DNA from 2 places in the Providencia xihuensis genome. Region 1 is predicted to be linked to the other one. Evidence: predicted binding sites of a transcription regulator. Region 1 holds the regulator's gene; the other holds the start of a gene.
The links. The regulator ArgR, encoded in region 1, controls arginine synthesis, uptake and breakdown. The targets are predictions, from matches to a motif close to ANTGAATAAAAATACANT.

Region 1 (10,977 bases):
ACGACTTTTTTCTCAACAACCTCTTTTTAGTACTGATTTGGTACTAATTACTCAAATTGTTACTTATTTAAACATTTTTTGCATCACACCTGATAATCTTATTATTAATAATGTTATGCTAATGGTATAAGTGTTCTATTCGGTCTCCCATTTTGTTATTCAGGGAATGAACCAAAAACTAATAATATGAATAAATTACGATGAATTTAGAATCTATTATTGAACTAACAACTGAGGATATGTCAGCAGTAAACAAAGCCATCCTCAGTCAATTGAATTCAGATGTTGCACTAATTAACCAGCTTGGTTATTACATTGTCAGTGGTGGAGGCAAAAGGATCCGCCCAATGATCGCGATACTGGCAGGAAGATCCTTAGGCTACGCGGGGCATAAACATACCCAAGTCGCGGCATTGATCGAGTTCATCCATACCGCAACATTATTGCATGATGATGTTGTTGATGAATCGGACATGCGTCGTGGAAAACAAACCGCAAATGCCGTGTTTGGTAACGCTGCAAGTGTATTGGTGGGTGACTTTATTTATACTCGATCCTTCCAAATGATGACGGATCTTGATTCGATGCGAGTCCTTAAACTCATGTCCGAAGCCACTAACGTGATTGCAGAAGGTGAAGTTTTACAACTCATGAACTGCAATGATCCTAATATTACTGAAGAAAACTATATGCAGGTGATCTACAGCAAAACAGCACGTTTGTTTGAAGCAGCGGCTCATGCATCTGCTATTTTAGCGAATGCAACACCTGAGCAAGAAAAGGCATTACAAGATTATGGTCGTTATATCGGCACAGCCTTCCAGCTGATCGATGATTTACTGGATTACGATGCTAATAACGCCCAGTTAGGCAAAAATACAGGTGATGACCTTGATGAAGGTAAGCCCACGCTTCCTCTTCTTCACGCCATGCAAAATGGGAATGAAGAAGAATCAGCATTGATTCGCCAAGCGATAGAACAAGGTAACGGCCGCCATTTGTTAGAGACCGTTTTAGCAACGATGAAGCGCTGTGGCTCACTTGAGTACACTTATATTCGTGCACAAGAAGAAGTACAAAAAGCGATTAATGCGCTAAATGTCATTGATGATTCTATTTATAAAGAAGCTTTAATTGGACTTGCTCACATCGCCATCCAACGTCATTCCTAAAACTCGCTATAGGCTATTTAAGAAAAGGGGAAAATTATTTTTCCCCTTTTTCGTCTTCAGCTATCTGTGCAAGTAGTGAAGATAGACCATAACGCAAAATGTATTTTACGATTTTATTACGTTCAGTCTCTGTCAGTTGATAATAAGCTTCTGACCAGATCTGTAATGCATCTGTTCTTTGGCTTTGATAAGGCACTGACGGCTCGCATAAGCTTAATTGGCCTTGGATCTCTCCTGGTAGGCTTTCAATATAATATTCAACAGCTTTACCTTGGACACCTCGCTTTCGCCGATGTTTCCAGCCCTCTCTTCTTGCCATCAGGTTAACACCCTGTGGCGAGGTTGGCAGTCCTTCTAGCCCTGCGAGCTCTTTCGCAGTGAACCACAATTTTTTCATATCTTCACTTTCACGCTTATATTATGAAACCTGCTATTGCAGCTTTACCGAATCGTCATCTGTTAAAAAAGATTTAGACTGAATATAATATTATTTTTATATAATTAATTATTCACAACTTAAGTATTTGTAAACGACTTTTTATTAATTAAATCAATTAGTGCTAAAGCCCCTTCCCGTATAATGAATGCCAAGATCACCTCACGCTCATCATTAGAGAGTTGGTTATAAGCTTCTTGCCAAATAAACGAATTGTCATTTCGTTTTACCTGATAGCTTGGCAAAGCTTCGCTAACAAATTGACCGTCAAAAATATCTATCGATATCGAACTAATGTGGTATTCCAACGCTTTTCCTTGGATACCTTTCCTTTTGCGGCAAGTCCAATTTTCACGCCTAGCCATGGCATTAATACCCTGAGTCGTCATTGGAAGCCCTTGCAACCCAACTAACTCTTTTGCTGTTAGCCATTCCTTGTACATACTGACCCTCCTAGTCCTGATGACAACGCACTTTCAGTTGCTGAAAACTATCTATACTTTCTTAAAAACAGTTAAATCATTCATTTTATTAATAACAGGAAATAATAATATACAAATCATATATGTTATTTGCATTTTAATTTCTTTTAATAACAGACAATTAAATAATTTACTCGCTAATAATTTAAGTAATTTTGTTGAGTAATTTAGATATATTACCAATACAAGTAACGGGTAACAGTAAATACGCCATTCCCAATACTAACTCGAAAGAGTTAGTTTTATTTTCAAAGTTTTATCTTAATTCACAGTTATTAATTCTAACTTTCCATTTAATTTCACAAAAACCACGATAGTTTCATAAAATAGAATTTTTAGAAAAAACCAGAAATTATTTTGGAAAATTTCTGTTATTTTATTTCCAATAACAGGGAGATTGTATTGAATGTATCACAATATCCCGTTACTCGTACCATTAACTCTACATGATTCTGAATGAAAAAAGGACTAAAAAATGATTTTACGGAAGTCAGACTGGCACCCAGCAGACATCATCGCAGCATTACGTAAGCGTGGAACAACACTTGCTGCTATTTCACGTGAAGCAGGGCTGAGCTCTTCAACTCTCGCGAATGCCCTTTCACGTCCATGGCCTAAAGGAGAATGGATTATTGCCAATTTTTTAGGAATTCACCCATCTGAAATCTGGCCAAGCCGATATTACGACCCGATAACAGGTAATTTATTAGAAAGGAAAGTGAGAGAAAAAACACCAATGGAAGATTAAAATCGAATGAAAATAGTTATAAAGCCGTGAATAATAACTTTATTGATCCACGGCTTTATCTTTTTATCATTACTCAATAAAGAAAATATTATTTCATACGCGCAAAACCGTCAGACAGATCCTGCTTTAAATCATCCAGATTTTCTAAACCAATCTGAAGTCGCAGTGTTGGGCCACCTGGCTCCCAATGTGTGACTGTACGGTATTCAGCGCAATTAAATGGAATAATTAAGCTTTCAAAGCCACCCCATGAGTAGCCCATACCAAAAATGGATAGCCCATCTAACATGTTCGCAATATCAGTCTGGGTGTATTTCGGGTCTAACACGATGGAAAATAACCCTGATGACCCTGTAAAGTCCCTTTTCCATATTTCATGCCCAGGACAATCAGGAAATGCGGGGTGTAAAATTCTAATAACTTCAGGGCGTTGCTGTAACCAGTGAGCAATATTTAGCGCTCTTTCTTGGGCTTCTTTTAAGCGAATAGGCAACGTTCTCATACCACGTAAAGCCAGAAAACAGTCTTCCGCTCCAGGCAACATCGCCATGTAGTCATAAGTTTCACGTAGTTTTGGCCACCATGCTTGATTTGCAGACACAATCCCCATCAGCAAATCAGAGTGGCCACCTAAATATTTTGTTCCTGCTTCGAGTGAAATATCACAGCCCAGTTCATGCGCTTTAAAAAACAACGGTGTTGCCCATGTGTTATCGATGATGGTGGCAATATTATGCCGTTTCGCAACATCAACAATCGCAGGAACATCTTGAATTTCAAAACTTTGAGAACCTGGAGACTCTAAAAAAATGGTGCTGGTATTTGGCTGCACAAGTGTTTCAATCTCTGTACCGATCATCGGATCGTAATAAGTGGTCTCAATCCCCATTTTATCCAATAACCCGTGGCAAAACTTACGGGTTGGCCGATAAACACTGTCTGGCATCAGTAGGTGATCACCCGATTTCAGTGTCGTTAACAAGGCTAGGACTATTGCTCCTAATCCTGACGGTGACAACACCGTCCCCTCTGCCCCTGCGAGAACAGACCACGCCTGTTCAAGTTGCTTAATGGTTGGCGTGCCCGCTGTACCGTAGTTAAATTCGGCTCTATCGTTGATTAAGGCATCAACCGTTGGGAACACCACCGTCGAACCACGATAAACTGGGGCATTCACGAACCCTGATTGCTTCGCAGGGTCTCTTCCAAGCTGGGTCACTTGTGTATCAACATGAAACTCAGAAACTGCTTTTTTCTTCATGAGATCCTCTCATCAACATCATTATTTATTCGAAAAACTTAAAGAATGGTGACAGACACAACAGCACACCAAAGAAAATGATAAACCACACTGTTGGGCCTTTAAATTTGTGCAGTGCTGGGACTTTGTAAACCAGATAACATGGGATCAAACAAGAAACGATACCAAACAATGGACCACCTAACTGCATAAAAAACAGGATTGAGAATCGTGTTGAAACCCAGAACCACAGTGCGATAATCACGCCTAAGCATACGCCATAGTGCAGTACCGTTTGGTTAATGCGCTCTTCAGGCATGAATCGAGTGAGAATATTCACCACAATGCCTTTTATCGCTTCTTGGAAGCCCAAGTAAATCCCTAAGAATGCCGTTAAGATTGCAAAAATATTCAATAATGCCGTCATCACTTTCACCACAGCACCTGGTATCACCTGCGCAGCAATCGCTAATGCAGAAATATTTTGCTCGAAAGCGGATACCGCTTGTTCATGGCTAATTGAAAAGGTAAACGAAAATGCAAAGAATAATACGGCGACGGCTAAAATAATATAGGCAACGCGGTTAGCCCGTATTGCACGGTAAGTCGCAATGCGTTTATCGCTTTCTAACTTACGATAAGCAATATTCATTGGGCTCAAAATTTGCACAAATAAAATAGAAAACAACGTAAATGGTAATGTTAAGAAAACATCTCGCATAAATGGGAGAAAATCAGGAAAGGCAGTGATATTCGCAAAGTTCCAATATGGCACCATGACAACACCAAGCAGCACAATAATCCCAAATTTCACAATAACCATTGGGCCTGACACTTTAAACAGTAGCCTCTCTCCTTGCGCCGCTATCGCGACCAATACGGAAATAATAATCAACCCATACCAGATAGAGTCAGATAATAACCCTTCGGTTAATCCAAAGGTTTTAATATACGAGGCGCTGTCGAAGGTCACGGCTAATGAATAAGAAAACATACCGTGCAATAGCATTAAAAAGTAAGCTATCCCTAATGCTATCCCCCAATTTTTACCCAAGTATTGCGTAATAACACTCGCATAATCATTGCATTCTTCAGATTCAGATAGCGTTCTAAGATATAAGTTTTGTAACCAATAAATGGCTGGATAAGAAAGCATGGTTGCGGCAATAAACACCCAGATGCCTTTAATACCAATTTGCACAGGCATAAATACAATTCCTGAGCCAATCGCCATCCCGATACATAAAATCACCCAACCTACATCATATTTTGTAAAAGGGATCTTTTTGGTATCAATAGGATTACCTGCACTTGCCTGAATACTATTAGACATAGTCTATTCCTCAACGTTATAGATTTAATTATTAAAAAAGTTAGGAACAACATTATTTGTAGGCGTTAATTTTTCATTATCGCCGTTTTTTAATACTGGTGTGGCTCGAGCAAACTGCGATAAATTCACAATTATAGTATGCTGGAATAAATGGGTTTGATAGGGCGGGACAATGCTAATAAATAAAAACACTTTTGCGTTCAAAGCAAAAATTGACAGCTACGCGATTTTTCGACATTTAGAGTTATTTATCAAAATCGTCGAATGTAATAGCTTTAGCCTAGCGGCGAAGAAGCTGAATGTAACGCCGTCATCCGTCAGCCGAGGGCTACAGCAGCTAGAAGATCAATTGGGTGTAGTCTTGCTAAAACGAACAACCCGAAATTTTATTTTGACCGATGCCGGGCGCTATTTATTGCAGAGATCGCAAAACTTATTGGCTGATCTTGATGACTCTCTGATCAATACCGCAAGTTTCTACCAACATGCTCAAGGGCAATTAAAGATCACCTGTTCCATTGCATTTGGTGTCTGCCATTTAATGCAAATCTACAGTGAATACCGCGAAACGAATCCCAAAGTCAGTTTATCCGTTGACCTTAATGATGAGCTAATTAATTTAAATGAAGTGGATTTTGATATTGCATTACGTATTACTAGTCACCCGCCTGAGAATTTTGCGCTGCGAAAAATTTGCAACATTAACTGGGTATATTGTGGTAGTCGGACGTATTTTGAGCGTTATGGTATTCCTCAGTCCCCCGCCGATATTGCATTACATAATTGCTTAATTAACCCGAATATTCCTGACACATGGCGAATGACGGATAAAGATGGTAGCGCTTATCCTTTGGAAATTAATAATATGATTGAGGTGAATAGTAGCTTAGGTTTATTAGAAGCTGCACGTTGCCACCAGGGCATTGTTTGCTTACCCACATATATGTTAGGCAATTATATTGAAAATGGCGAGCTGATCCCTGTCTTGCTGGATTATGACCCCAAATCGACACCATTTGCACTGTATGCGTTATATCACCCAGCTCATACACACTCACCGAAAATCAGAACATTTATTGATTTTTTAGTGGAAAAAATACCGTCAGATCCACACTGGGATCATTGGATGCGACAGCATGCCTCGTAGTCGTCTCATAGAAATTAAAAAGGTTGAGTTCTATAAAAAGAAACTCAACCTTTTCGATTAGGAAAAATTAATTAGCATTAGCCATTAATGAATTTTTCACCTAATTCGATATCCGCTTTCAGGACATCTAACATGTCTTTCAGCGCTTTTTCTTCAAATGCGCTTAATTTGCCAATTGGCAGGTGTTTTTCGATACCGTTTTTACCTAAAACAACAGGTTGTGCGAAGAAACGTGCATGTTGGCCTTCACCTTCAGTGTAAACACACTCAACCACGTTGCTTTCACCTTGCAGACCACGAATTAAAGATAAACCTAAACGTGCTGCTGCTTGTCCCATAGACAGTGTCGCTGATCCGCCACCGGCTTTTGCTTCAACTACTTCAGTACCTGCATTTTGGATACGTTTAGTTAATGCTGCGATTTCGTCATCAGAGAAGCTTACACCTTCAATTTGTGATAACAGAGGCAGGATCGTCACGCCGGAGTGACCACCGATAACTGGAACTTCGATATCGTTGACGTTTTTGCCTTTTAATTCCGCAACAAAAGTATTAGAACGGATGATATCTAATGTTGTCACACCGAATAAACGGTTTTTGTCGTATACACCTGCTTTTTTCAGAACTTCGGCAGCGATTGCAACAGTTGTGTTCACTGGGTTAGTGATAATACCAATTAATGCTTTCGGGCAAGTTTCTGCGATTTGTTGAACAAGGTTACGAACGATGCCTGCGTTAATGTTAAACAGGTCTGAACGGTCCATGCCAGGTTTACGTGCAACACCCGCAGAGATAAGAACAATATCCGCACCTTTCAGTGCAGGTTTCGCATCTTCACCAGCAAAACCAGCCACTTTAACGTCTGTTGGGATGTGGCTTAAGTCAGCAGCAACACCTGGAGTAACGGGTGCGATGTCGTAGAGGGAGAGTTCTGAACCAGCTGGAAGCTGATTTTTGAGAAGAAGGGCGAGAGCCTGACCGATACCACCTGCTGCACCTAGGACTGCAACTTTCATTCTGAAACTCCTTAATTTGTACTTTAAAAAAATATGACTTTATTTGGTTATGCACTAAACGCATTACGTATAAAAAACAATTTCTTAACAGATAGAGAGAGAGTTTAACGCTAGAGAATTTGTTGACTAATTCCCCCTATTCTAAACAAATTCCTTATCTGTTAATGAGATAACGGGCACTTTTTTAACAAATAGTTTTTCTCTCTATTGCTTTTCGCACAATAAGTTGTTTTTACTGTTCATTATTCAAGCACAAACCCTTTTATTAACAATAAACTTACAACTTTAATAAGCTAAATTCATTGATATATTATGCTAATTTTCCACACTAACAATTTAAGATAAATTGACTTTTAGCGCTGCAAATAAAACAACATAAAACCTAAAAGATTCCATTATCATTGATTATTAAATCATCATAACGCAATTTTGTTGCATAAAAATGCACTTTTACGGATAATACAACTTAGTTTAATGCCGATGAATGGGTTAATTATGCGTACTCCGTCTAAACAAGAAGACTTAGTTAAGGCTTTTAAAGCCCTACTCAAAGAAGAAAAATTTAGCTCTCAGGCTGAAATTGTCACGGCTTTGCAGGAAGAAGGCTACGAAAACATTAATCAATCTAAAATTTCCAGAATGCTCACCAAGTTTGGCGCTGTTCGCACTCGTAATGCGAAAATGGAAATGGTGTATTGCTTGCCAAGTGAGCCTGGTGTGCCAACCGCCACCAGTCCATTGAAAAACCTCGTTTTGGATATCGATTACAACCCATCAGTTGTGGTAATTAGAACTAGCCCAGGCGCAGCTCAATTAATTGCTCGCTTACTAGACTCATTAGGTAAAGCCGAAGGTATTTTAGGGAGTATTGCAGGGGATGATACGATTTTCTCTACACCAGCGAATAACTTCACGACGAAAGAGCTATACGAAGCGATTTTAGCGTTGTTCGAGCAAGAGCTCTAATTGACATCAATCGTTTGATGCCAAACTAAGGGGGAAAGTATCGACTTTCCCTTTTTTATTTAAGCCAAAGATTAGGGGCTTTACCGTGCTATTCGAAATTTTTCGCAATATTGTGCATTACGGCTTTCATTTTTTGATGCCAATTTTGTTCGCCTATCTATTTTGGCGAAAAAATTGGAAGTTAGCCGCATTGATTATGATTGCAACAATGGCTATCGATTTAGACCACTTATTAGCAGACCCTATTTTTGACCCTGATCGCTGTGGCATTGGCTTCCATCCCCTTCATTCCCTTTGGGCCGCGATTGCCTATGTCATTTTACTGTTTATGCCATCCTGGAAGCTTAAAGCTGTAGCTGTCGGGTGCTTATTCCATCTTTTTACCGATTCACTCGATTGCTATATGGGCAGCCTAAAAAAAGAAATGAATAACCCAGTAACATTAAGCTGGGTGATAGACCAATGCCCATTCGATACATCAGACATTAAAAAACCCCAGCAATCTTAATGAACACTGGGGTCTATCTAGACTATTATCAGTAGGCTTAATTACTCATCTACTTCAGTTTCCGCTTTCGCTTTCAAACCCGCTAGCAATTTCCCATGGATGCCCTCAAAGCCACCATTGCTCATGACAAGTATATGGTCACCAGGCTGTGCAGCTTCAATCACCATGTTCGTCAGTGTGTCAATATCCGCGCTCCAGCGAGCGGGCTGAACGCACTTTTCAGCGATGTCAGTGACCATCCACGGAATATTGGTTGGTTGGAATAAAAAGACTTCATCTGCACGGCCTAAAGCAGGCGCAATGTCATTTTTATTCACCCCCATTTTCATGGTATTTGAACGGGGCTCTAACACAGCAATAATTCGTGAAGTCCCACCCACTTTGCTACGCAACGCTTCGAGTGTTGCCAAAATTGCGGTTGGGTGATGCGCAAAATCATCATAAACGCTGACACCATTTTCCACACCACGCAATTCAAGGCGACGACGTGCATTGATAAATTTACCCAATGCAATACAAGCCTCTTTAGCAGGTACACCAACATGGTGAGCAGCTGCAATCGCCATCAAACCATTTTGGATATTGTGGTTACCCACTTGTGACCAAGAGACTTCGCCCACTTTTTCTTGCTGAAAATACACTTCAAAGTGGCTACCATCGTGGTTTAGCTTCACCCCTTGCCATTCGCCATGTTCACCGCCCACCAGCTCTTGCTCACTCCAACACCCCATGCCAATCACTTGTTTTAAATGATTGTCATTGTCTGGGGTAAAGATTTTTCCACTGGCAGGGACGATACGAACAAGGTGATGAAATTGTTTTTGAATTGCTTCGAGATTTTCGAAAATATCCGCATGGTCGAACTCAAGGTTATTCAAAACCAAGGTTTTTGGACTGTAATGCACAAATTTTGAGCGTTTATCGAAGAATGCACAATCATACTCATCGGCTTCAATCACAAAAAATGGGCTTTCGCCAAGTTTAGCGGACACATCAAAATTGCCTGGCACACCACCAATTAAGAAGCCTGGCTTATAACCGCAGTCTTCTAAGATCCACGCTAACATTCCTGCTGTCGTGGTTTTACCATGTGTTCCCGCCACAGCAAGTACCCAACGCTCAGGTAATACGTGGTCATGTAACCATTGAGGGCCTGAAGTATAAGGTAAACCTCGTTCTAATACAGCTTCAACACACGGGTTACCACGCGTCATGGCATTGCCAATCACCACCATATCTGGGATCGGTTCGAGCTGAGCAGGGTCATAACCTTGAATAAGCTCAATGCCTTGATTTTCAAGCAATGTGCTCATTGGTGGATAAACATTTGCATCTGATCCCGTCACTTTATGGCCTAAAGATCGCGCCAATATTGCTAAACTTCCCATAAAGGTACCGCATATACCTAAAATATGTATGTGCATTCTTTTTCATCCAATTAGCATGAGGTTTGTCACTATTCTACCCATCAATAGCAGGTTTATAAATGCATTAACCTATTAATCTTTTTTTTATTTAGTTAAACTCTCCCCCGCGCGGGGTATAATCGTCCCGCAAAACCTTTGTCAATTTTATTCAGGACCTTCGTCATGAAAACATTAGGCGAATTCATCGTCGAAAAGCAACAAGATTTTCCTCATGCAACAGGTGAGCTGACGTCACTACTGTCAGCAATTAAACTGGGCGCTAAAATTATCCACCGTGATATTAACAAAGCTGGACTCGTCGATATTCTTGGCACTAATGGTGTTTCGAATATTCAAGGTGAAGTCCAGATGAAGCTTGACCTGTATGCAAACGAAAAACTGAAAGCGGCCCTAAAAGCACGCGGAGAAGTCGCTGGTATCGCCTCTGAAGAAGAAGACGAAATTGTCATTTTCGAAGGAGACCGTGCAGAAAACGCAAAATATGTCGTATTAATGGACCCAC
Region 2 (10,977 bases), 180 kb from region 1:
CCGATAACGATATCCAAAAAGCGGTGGAGCAGTTATCCATTGAGCTGGTGTTAACCGCGCACCCAACTGAGATTGCGCGTCGTACTCTGATCCACAAATTGGTCGAGGTAAATAATTGCTTATCACAACTCGATCACGATGATATTGCCGACTATGAACGTAATAACATCATGCGCCGTCTGCGCCAATTAGTGGCTCAATCCTGGCATACGGACGAAATCCGTAAAATTCGCCCAACGCCAATTGATGAAGCAAAATGGGGATTTGCGGTTGTAGAAAATTCGTTGTGGGAAGGGGTTCCTGCGTTTTTACGCGAGTTTAACGAGCAACTGGAAGAGTCTATTGGGGCTGTTCTTCCTGTCGAAGCTAACCCAATCCGTTTTACATCATGGATGGGTGGCGACCGGGATGGTAACCCAAACGTAACAGCAGATGTCACTCGCCACGTCTTGCTATTAAGCCGTTGGAAAGCGGCAGATTTATTCCTCAAAGATATTCAGGTTCTAGTCTCTGAGTTATCCATGACGGAAGCCACACCTGAGCTGCGTGCGTTAGCAGGGGGAGACGATGTTGACGAACCTTATCGTCAGATCGCAAAAAACCTGCGCAGTCAATTATTCTCTACGTTAGAATATTTAGAACGTCGTGTGAAAGGCGAACAAGTTCTGCCACCTGCAGATCTGTTAACGGATAACGCCCAATTATGGGACCCGCTATACGCCTGTTATCAATCATTGATTGCCTGCAATATGAAAATTATTGCCAATGGTCAGTTGTTAGATACCTTACGCCGTATTCGCAGCTTTGGTTTACAACTGGTGCGTATCGATGTGCGCCAAGAAAGCACACGTCATACCGATGCGATTGCAGAACTTACTCAGTATTTGGGATTAGGCGATTATGCACAGTGGTCTGAGGAAGAAAAGCAGCAATTTTTATTAACAGAATTGCAGTCCCGCCGTCCATTGATCCCGCAAGATTGGCAACCAAGTGCTGAAACCCAAGAAGTGTTTGAAACGTGCCGCGTGATTGCGAAAGCGAAGAATGATTCCATCGCAGCCTACGTGATTTCAATGGCAAAAGTCCCTTCAGATGTTTTAGCAGTCAAATTATTGCTCAAAGAGGCGGGTGCTTCTATTCGACTGCCTGTTGCTCCGTTATTTGAAACCCTTGAGGACTTAAATAACGCACAAAGCGTCATGACAAAACTGTTAAGCATTGACTGGTATCGTGAGCTTATCGATGACCGCCAAATGGTGATGATTGGTTACTCAGACTCCGCGAAAGATGCGGGTGTGATGGCCGCATCATGGGCGCAATATCGTGCGCAAGATGCGTTAATTAAACTGTGTGAAAAAGAAGGTGTTACGCTGACGTTATTCCATGGCCGTGGTGGTACCATTGGTCGCGGCGGTGCACCAGCACATTCTGCATTACTGTCTCAACCACCAGGAAGTTTAAAGGGTGGCTTACGCGTGACTGAACAAGGGGAAATGATCCGCTTTAAATTCGGTCTACCACAAGTCACCATTAGCAGCCTTGCGTTGTATGCAAGTGCGATTTTAGAAGCGAATTTATTACCACCACCAGAGCCAAAAAATGAGTGGAAATCTGTCATGGATTCGCTGTCTGACGTTTCTTGTACTATGTACCGAGACTATGTGCGTGAGCAGCCAGACTTTGTCCCTTACTTCCGTGCTGCAACCCCCGAGCAAGAACTTGGTAAATTACCATTAGGCTCACGTCCAGCAAAACGTCGCCCGACGGGTGGTGTGGAAACCTTGCGTGCAATTCCATGGATTTTTGCCTGGACGCAAAACCGCTTAATGCTCCCTGCATGGTTAGGTGCTGGGGCGGCACTGAAACATGTAATTGAGCAAGAGGGCAAGCAATCTGTGCTCGATGAAATGTGGCAGCAATGGCCGTTCTTTAATACGCGAATTGCGATGTTAGAGATGGTGTATGCCAAAGCTGACCTGTGGCTGGCGGAATACTATGATCACCGTTTAGTGGAAGAGCGTTTGTGGCCATTGGGGCAAAAACTGCGTGACCAGTTATCGGATGATATTAAGAGTGTGCTGGCGGTATCGAAAGACGAAGCACTTATGGCGGATTTACCGTGGATTGCCGAGTCTATCGCCCTGCGTAACGTATATACCGATCCACTTAACGTGTTGCAGGCAGAATTACTGCACCGTTCTCGCCAACAAGAACACCCAGATCCACGTGTTGAACAAGCACTGATGGTGACTATTGCTGGTGTTGCGGCAGGGATGCGTAATACAGGTTAGTAGCGAGTTACCGATTTAGCTGAGAATTGAAAGGTTACCTATTAAGGTAACCTTTTTACTTTTTATTGATTTGCTTTCCATTGATCCCATTTTTCCCATTCATTTTTTGGTGTAATGAATTCATGGATTTTATCGTTGGATTTTAAACTAGCAATCTTCTTATTAGTTGCTTCTTCTTTAGCTAATTTAATTGGTTTGGGGTTGGTGGAATATACTGGGCTGCATTTAAATAGGAAGCCCTAATATCGCCATCAAGTGTGTAGCCACTGATTTTAGACGTCATGGCATCTTCAGTACCGTATTTTTTTGCGTGCTTGATTAAGCCTTCAGCAACGCCCTCTTTCCAAGGTGGCATATCGTAGTAAGGTACGGTACTTTTTAAGGATAAATACTCGCTGAGTGATTGAGCTTCGCTCATCATGTTCAATGAGTATAACTAAGTGGAATTAGAACGCTTTCATAAAGCAAGCAATGCCGTGATGTATTATCAAAAACGCATCACGACAATGAGGGATTAAGGCCTAACCCCTAAAGTATGGCAGATGGCATAGGTGAGCTCAGAACGGTTCAGTGTGTAAAAATGAAAATCTTTCACGCCTTCGCGGCTGAGGATCTTCACCATGTCCATCGCGATGGATGCCCCAACAAGGTTGCGGCTTTCTGGGTCATCATCTAACCCTTCATACATTCTGCTCATCCACGCAGGGATGCGCACGTTGGTCAGTTTGGCAAAACGCTCTAATTGGCGGAAATTGGACACAGGCAAAATTCCTGGCACTATTTCCACATCAATACCCGTTGCTACGCAGCGGTCACGAAAACGTAAATAGCTTTCGACATCAAAGAAAAATTGGGTGATAGCGCGATTAGCCCCTGCATCAATTTTCTTTTTCAGGTTAATTAAGTCAGCTTGTGCGCTTTTGGCTTCAGGGTGAACTTCAGGGTAAGCCGCGACTGAAATATCAAAATCGGCCTCGCCTTTTAATAACTCAACCAAATCTGTCGCATACATATCAGGTTTATGGCTGCTATCGGGAAAATCACCTCGTAAGGCAACAATATGGCGAATACCATTATTCCAATAGTCACGAGCAATAGATTTTAATTCATCTTTACTTGCGTCAATACAGGTTAAGTGTGGTGCAGCTACTAAGCCAGTTTTGTCTTTGATATCTTTAATGATGCTATGGGTTCTGTCCCGTTCGCCTGAGTTAGCGCCATAGGTAACAGAGACAAATTTAGGTTTCAGGTTTTTGAGCCGATCGATGGATTTCCAAAGCGTCTGCTCCATCTCTTCACTGCGAGGTGGGAAAAATTCGAATGAAACATTAATTTGGCCATCTAATTCAGCTAAATTTTGATTTAGCGCCTCGCGCTGATTCGCGTGAAAAAAACTCATACCCTGTAACCTCGCAATTAGCAGACTAACTATTATCTTTGTAAATTATTATATCCATGTATGCATCTATACGTTTAGACGTCTAAATAGAAATTACCAGATCGGTATCAATAGTCAATACTTAAATTAAATTATGTCGCTGATGTTTTTTCAGTCAGAACAGGAAAAAAATTCATGATAAAAAAACGCGACTCTTTTCAGCGTCGCGTTTATATGAGTGGCTAGTTAGATTTATTCGGTGAAACAGAAATGCTCAATCATTTGGCTAATTAATTGGCGAGTAGGTTCGATAAAGCGCATATCGATAAATTCATCGGGTTGATGAGCTTGTTCAATAGAACCTGGGCCGAGGACTAAAGTAGGGCAAAGTTCTTGAATAAATGGCGCTTCGGTACAGTAGTTCACGGTATCCGCTTTTTGACCCAGTAACTGCTCAATCACGGCGACCATTTTGTGGTCTGTCGGGCATTCATAACCTGGGATCGGTGGGTGCATTGACTCAATCGCCAAACGACCTGGCCATCTTGCCCGCACAGGTTCGAGTGCATCATTCAATAGCTCATCCAAATCTTGCAATGTCAGCCCTGGTAATGGGCGAATATCCATATGTAATTCACAGCAACCACAAATACGGTTCGCCGCATCACCGCCATGAATATGACCAAAGTTCATGGTGGGATAAGGGATCACGAAAGCTGGGTTATTAAAACGCTCTTTCAATGTGTTACGCAGCGTCATTAAATGAGAAATCGACTCATGCATCAGCTCAATGGCATTTACACCACGTTCAGGGTCACTTGAATGTCCCGATTGCCCCGTAATGCGGATAGCGTTAGATAAATGGCCTTTATGTGCACGTATCGGTTGTAATGAGGTTGGCTCACCGATAATGGCAAAATCAGGGCGCAGTGCTGTATTCGCTGCAAAGTAACGGGCTCCTGCCATCGAGGTTTCTTCATCGGCTGTCGCAAGGATATGCAGAGGGCGCTTGAGTTTGGCAAGATCCATATCGCGCAATGCATCGACAATAAAAGCAAAAAAGCCTTTCATGTCAGCAGTACCAAGACCGTAAAGCTTACCATCATGTTCAGTAAGCTCGAAAGGGTTTTTACTCCAACGTCCATCATCAAAAGGCACAGTATCGGTATGCCCACATAGCATCAGGCCGCCATTACCCTCTCCAATGGAAGCCAGCAGGTTATATTTATCACGTGTTTCCGGTACGGGCTGAATATTGACCGAAAACCCCAGCGTCTCTAACCATCCACCAAGGAGTTCCACAAGGGCTTTATTGCTTTGATCCAAATGAGAATCAGTTGCACTAATCGATGGAGTGGCAATTAATTGACGATAAATCTCAATAAATGCAGGTAATTTAATATTCACTGTTGACAGCCTTAATCCATAATAGTATCAATATTCATGCACTTTATTTGAATAAAAATACACATTAAACTGTTTGAGTCACGAGTACAAGGTAGAAAGCACATGTTGAACACACTCATTATCGGGGCTAGTGGCTATACTGGAGCAGAATTAGCCGCTTATTTGCAACGTCATCCTGAAATTAACCTTCAAGGGTTGATGGTATCGAAGCAAAGTGCCGATGCAAATAAATGTTTTTCTGATTTATATCCTCAGTATAAAGGCATTATTGACCTTCCTGTACAGCCATTAACTGATGTGGCTGAGGCGGCAAAAGGTATTGATGTTGTTTTCCTCGCCACGGCGCACGAAGTAAGCCACGATATCGCTCCGCAATTCCTTGAGGCAGGCTGTGTGGTATTCGATTTGTCGGGTGCTTACCGCGTTCAAGATCCTGCGTTCTACACGCAATACTATGGCTTTGAACATACAAATACCGAATGGTTAATGCAAGCAGTTTACGGTTTGGCAGAATGGCAAGCCGATAAAATTCGTCAAGCTCAATTAGTTGCAGTGCCAGGCTGTTACCCAACCGTTTCACAGCTCGCGTTAAAGCCGTTAATTGACGCAAAATTATTAGACAACAACATGTGGCCTGTTATCAATGCAACCAGTGGTGTGTCAGGGGCAGGGCGTAAGGCCTCAATGACAAATAGCTTCTGTGAAGTGAGTTTGCAGCCATACGGTATTTTCACCCATCGCCATCAACCTGAAATCTCCACACATTTAGGGCAAGAAGTGATTTTCACGCCGCATCTGGGCAACTTCTCAAGGGGGATCCTTGCCACTATTACATGCAAGGTGAAAGCAGGTGTTACGGCAGAGAAAATTGGCGAAACGTTTAAAGAAGCATATCAAAACAAACCATTGGTGCGTTTATATGATAAAGGCGTTCCTGCATTGAAATCGGTGGTCGGCACACCGTTTTGTGATATCGGTTATGTATTGAAAGGGGAACACCTGATTTTAGTCGGTACAGAAGATAACCTACTAAAAGGTGCCGCTGCACAGGCTGTACAGTGCATGAATATTCGTTTTGGTTTCAATGAAACTCAGTCATTACTTTAATAAGGACAACCCATGCAACCCTTAGTGATTAAATTGGGCGGTGTGTTACTCGATAGTACCGAAGCGTTAGAAAAACTTTTTACTGCCATTCAAACTTACCGCCAAACGCATAAGCGTGAGCTGGTAATTGTCCATGGTGGAGGCTGTCTAGTTGATGAATTAATGCAGAAACTGCAACTTCCTGTGGTGAAAAAGCAAGGACTGCGTGTCACACCCGCGGATCAAATTGACATTATTACGGGGGCTTTAGCGGGTACGGCAAATAAAACCTTACTGGCATGGAGCATCAAACACCAGTTGCCCGCGGTGGGGTTATCACTCGGTGACGGACAAAGTGCGGTTGTCACACAGTTAAATGACGAACTGGGTCATGTTGGGAATGCAAAACCAGGTGACGCCAAACTATTAAAATTGCTGCTTAGTGCGGGTTATTTGCCAATCATCAGTTCTATTGGGATCACTGCACAAGGTGAGCTGATGAATGTGAATGCAGACCAAGCCGCAACCGCTGTAGCCCAAGCACTCAATGCCGATCTGGTTTTATTGTCGGATGTCAGTGGCATTTTAGATGGTAAAGGCCAAAAAATTGATGAGATGACCACGCAAAAAGCGCAGAAACTCATCGACCAAGGAATTATTACAGATGGAATGATTGTTAAGGTGAATGCTGCATTAGACGCAGCTAACGCACTACAACGCTCCGTCGATATTGCAAGTTGGCGTCACGCAGAACAACTTCCTGAGCTGTTTAATGGTACAGCAATTGGAACTCGGATCTTGGCATCGTAATCGAGCCATACACATAAAAAATTAATTGAGCGGATAGGTACGTTATGAAAAAGGGCATTAAAAAGATTGTATTAGCATACTCTGGTGGTTTAGATACCTCGGCAATTATTCCATGGTTGAAAGAAAACTATGACGGTTGTGAAGTGGTTGCATTCGTTGCCGATGTGGGACAAGACAGGGAAGATCTCGTTGGTGTTGAGAAAAAAGCACTGCAATCAGGCGCATCAGAATGCTATGTCGTTGATTTACGTGAAGAGTTCATCAAAGAATATATCTATCCAGTATTAAAAACGGGTGCGTTATATGAAGGTAGCTATTTATTAGGCACATCAATGGCTCGCCCAATTATTGCGAAAGCACAAGTTGAAATCGCATTAAAAGTGGGTGCGGATGCCGTTGCTCACGGTGCAACGGGTAAAGGAAACGACCAAGTGCGTTTCGAAAGCACCTATACGGCGTTAGCACCGCAACTGCAAGTGGTTGCACCATGGCGTGAGTGGGATTTGCGTTCTCGTGAAGCGCTGCTCGATTACCTGAAAGAGCGTAACATCCCGACAACAGCGAGTCTTGAAAAAATCTATAGCCGTGATGAAAACGCATGGCATATTTCCACTGAAGGTGGCGTATTAGAAAGCACATGGAATGCAGCCAACCAAGATTGCTGGGTATGGACTGTTGATCCGCAAGATGCGCCAGATGAAGCGGAACTGGTGACTGTTGGTGTGAAACAAGGCGAAGTGGTTTCTGTTAACGGTAAGGCATTGTCTCCTCTAGGGTGTTTAGAAGCACTGAACACGCTGGGTGCGAAACACGGTGTTGGCCGTATCGACATCGTTGAAAACCGTTTAGTCGGTATGAAATCTCGTGGTTGCTATGAAACCCCAGGAGGCACCATTATGATGGCTGCGCTGCGTGGGATTGAGCAATTAGTATTAGACCGTGACAGCTACAAATGGCGTGAGCAGCTAGGTTTAGAAATGTCGTATGTGGTCTATGATGGCCGTTGGTTCGCGCCATTACGTCATTCATTACAAGCAGCGGCAGAGTCCTTAGCACAAGACGTCACGGGTGAAGTGGTACTGAAACTGTATAAAGGCCAAGTAACAGCGATTCAGAAAAAAGCGGATAAGAGTTTGTACTCTGAAGAATTTGCGACATTTGGTGAAGATGAAGTTTACGACCACAGCCACGCTGGTGGGTTTATCCGTCTTTATTCCCTGTCCTCACGTATTCGTGCGCTGAAAGAACAAAACAAAGCAAAATAAAGCTAATCGCAGTAACCCGGCAGTTACACAGCTGTCGGGTGTTAAAAACTTATTTTATCAATCAGGTAGGGATCCGTTATGGCACTTTGGGGTGGACGTTTTAGTCAGCAGGCAGATCAGCGGTTTAAACAATTTAATGATTCATTGCGTTTCGATTATCGCTTGGCGCAACAAGATATTATCGGTTCAGTCGCATGGTCAAAATCATTGGTCACCGTCGGGGTGTTGACAGAGAGCGAACAGCAATCTTTAGAACAAGCGTTAAATACATTATTAAAAGAAGTTCAAGATAACCCTGACATTATTTTGCAAAGCGATGCGGAAGATATTCACAGTTGGGTTGAAGGTAAGCTGATTGATAAAGTTGGTGATTTGGGTAAAAAGCTGCATACAGGACGTAGCCGTAATGACCAAGTGGCGACAGATTTAAAACTGTGGTGTAAAGACCAAGTCGCATTATTACTTGAAGCAGTCACTGAGCTACAGAAAGCGTTAGTGATCACTGCAGAAAATAATCAAGATGCCGTGATGCCAGGCTATACCCATTTACAACGAGCGCAACCAGTGACATTTGCTCATTGGTGTTTAGCCTATGGTGAAATGTTAGCGCGTGATGAAAGCCGCTTAAAAGATACCTTAAAACGTTTGGATGTTAGTCCATTAGGTTGCGGGGCATTAGCGGGCACAGCGTACGATATTGACCGTGAGCAGTTGGCTTCTTGGTTAGGTTTTTCATCGGCAACGCGTAACAGCCTTGATACCGTTTCTGATAGAGACCACGTTCTCGAACTGCTATCTGATGCCAGCATTGGTATGGTGCATTTATCTCGTTTCGCTGAGGATTTAATTTTCTTTAATAGTGGGGAGGCGGGTTTTGTTGAGTTATCTGACAAAGTAACGTCAGGTTCTTCATTAATGCCACAAAAGAAAAACCCTGATGCACTGGAATTGATCCGTGGAAAATGTGGTCGTGTCCAAGGCGCTCTTACTGGCATGATGATGACACTCAAAGGATTGCCCCTTGCATATAACAAAGATATGCAAGAAGACAAAGAAGGCCTGTTTGATGCATTAGATACTTGGTTAGATTGCATACACATGGCTGCGCTGGTTCTTGATGGTATTCAAATTCGTCGTCCGCGTTGTGAAGAGGCAGCAAAACAAGGTTATGCAAATGCAACGGAGCTGGCGGATTATCTAGTGGCGAAAGGTGTTCCATTCCGTGAAGCACACCATATTGTGGGTGAAGCGGTGGTGACTGCAATAGCACAAGGTAAAGCGTTAGAGGAAATGGCGTTAAGCGATCTGCAGAAATTCAGTGAAACAATTCAATTAGATGTATATGAGGTTCTCTCGCTGCAATCATGTTTAGATAAACGGCTTGCAAAAGGTGGGGTATCTCAGAAACAAGTGGCGAAAGCGATAGTGGAAGCGAAGAGTCGATTGGGGCTGTGATAGCGAGTTGAATATTAAAATGGGGGGTAGTATGACTACCCCTATTCCCATAACGTGTTTCTGATTAAATATATTTAATCGTCAGCATTCCCATCTGTTTATCCTCATTTACCCAATTATATGAATACTCACCCCTACCATCATTGATGACTTTCCACCCTTGGATATTTGTCACATCATTTAAGTCTATTTTATTAGTAACCATATCCGATTGGCTATTCAAACATTTCATTTTGATATTTTTTTCATTGATTTCATTGAAGCATGATGGAAATACAATGGCACCCGAAAATTGAATAATACCGGTGTGTTCATCATTGCTGGCATTCACATTCATTGATGTAAAAGCGGCTACAAGAAATAAGCTGGTTAATGAGCAAATACATGATTTTTTTAACATTAATAGTGAATTTTTCATAATAGTATTCCGTCATTGATTTTTAGTGAATCAACTTGCTGTATGTTTAAATTGAAGATGTCTTATATAGATTAAAAATAATAATTCGTGATTAATATTCCCTGATGTTTTGAGGGAAGGAATTATAATTAAAAAAATGCCAGAAATGTGTAAATCAAAAAAATGAAATGTTTAAAAATATAAAGATAACTAACGTGATTACATTAGTTTATTAAATTGCCCTTTTGGTTTTAAGTGGTGTAAAATTCTAATTAATTGCTATTTTTGCATAATTTTATGGTTTTATACTTTCTTGGTGTGCTTTTGGTTGGTTTGATCTTCTAGCGAACGGAGTAGGGTTATAAGCGTGTAATAACTTTTTGTGGGGATTTAACAGAAAGGAATCGTGATTTTACATTTATTTTTATATAAAATCTTACAAAGTTTAACGGTGGGTGAAAGAAAATATAACAAAATATTTCAACCATGAAAATAAATATAACTTTATCTAGGTAATTTATTAACGTTTAGAGGGATACTAAATAAAACAATAAGGTTTATGGTGACCCTCAATCTGAGAAAGGGCTCTTTATTAGAGCCCTTGAGGTTGTTGACAAAGCAGGATAAAAACGTGGTTTTTCCTGCTTTGTGTTATCAGCCGAAAATCAATAAATTGATTTTCCTAATTTATTTTCAAAACCTATTCAACCTGCAGTCAAACCTAATCGGTCTGTCAGCAGTCTGAAGGGCTCTTTATTAGAGCCCTTTCGAAACACTCTTTTTAGTTTATTGATATCTAATTTTAACGAGCCCTTCTTTATGATCATTTCGCAGCCATTCGAATTCATAACTTCCAAGGTGATTTGAAAGTATTGAGGCTTTAGTTGT

Region 2: argC (N-acetyl-gamma-glutamyl-phosphate reductase) is a predicted target of ArgR. The motif match lies at 5,123-5,140, and genes of this name have one in related genera.

The regions. Positions count from the first base shown of each region.
Region 1 covers NZ_CP169565.1:4,129,175-4,140,151, forward strand. Annotated here, with positions in the region: gene ispB (octaprenyl diphosphate synthase) at 201-1,172, shown strand; gene ACE2AL_RS18750 (DNA-binding protein) at 1,207-1,569, opposite strand; gene ACE2AL_RS18755 (DNA-binding protein) at 1,689-2,051, opposite strand; gene ACE2AL_RS18760 (helix-turn-helix transcriptional regulator) at 2,566-2,838, shown strand; gene metC (cystathionine beta-lyase) at 2,927-4,099, opposite strand; gene ACE2AL_RS18770 (amino acid permease) at 4,125-5,411, opposite strand; gene ACE2AL_RS18775 (LysR family transcriptional regulator) at 5,584-6,558, shown strand; gene mdh (malate dehydrogenase) at 6,636-7,574, opposite strand; gene argR (transcriptional regulator ArgR) at 8,070-8,540, shown strand; gene ACE2AL_RS18790 (DUF6122 family protein) at 8,626-9,048, shown strand; gene mpl (UDP-N-acetylmuramate:L-alanyl-gamma-D-glutamyl-meso-diaminopimelate ligase) at 9,090-10,472, opposite strand; gene fbp (class 1 fructose-bisphosphatase) at 10,638-10,977, shown strand, end outside.
Region 2 covers NZ_CP169565.1:4,305,108-4,316,084, reverse strand. Annotated here, with positions in the region: gene ppc (phosphoenolpyruvate carboxylase) at 1-2,291, shown strand, start outside; gene ACE2AL_RS19725 (hypothetical protein) at 2,473-2,712, opposite strand; gene metF (methylenetetrahydrofolate reductase) at 2,806-3,690, opposite strand; gene argE (acetylornithine deacetylase) at 3,922-5,076, opposite strand; gene argC (N-acetyl-gamma-glutamyl-phosphate reductase) at 5,179-6,183, shown strand; gene argB (acetylglutamate kinase) at 6,196-6,972, shown strand; gene ACE2AL_RS19700 (argininosuccinate synthase) at 7,017-8,237, shown strand; gene argH (argininosuccinate lyase) at 8,316-9,692, shown strand; gene ACE2AL_RS19690 (hypothetical protein) at 9,757-10,110, opposite strand.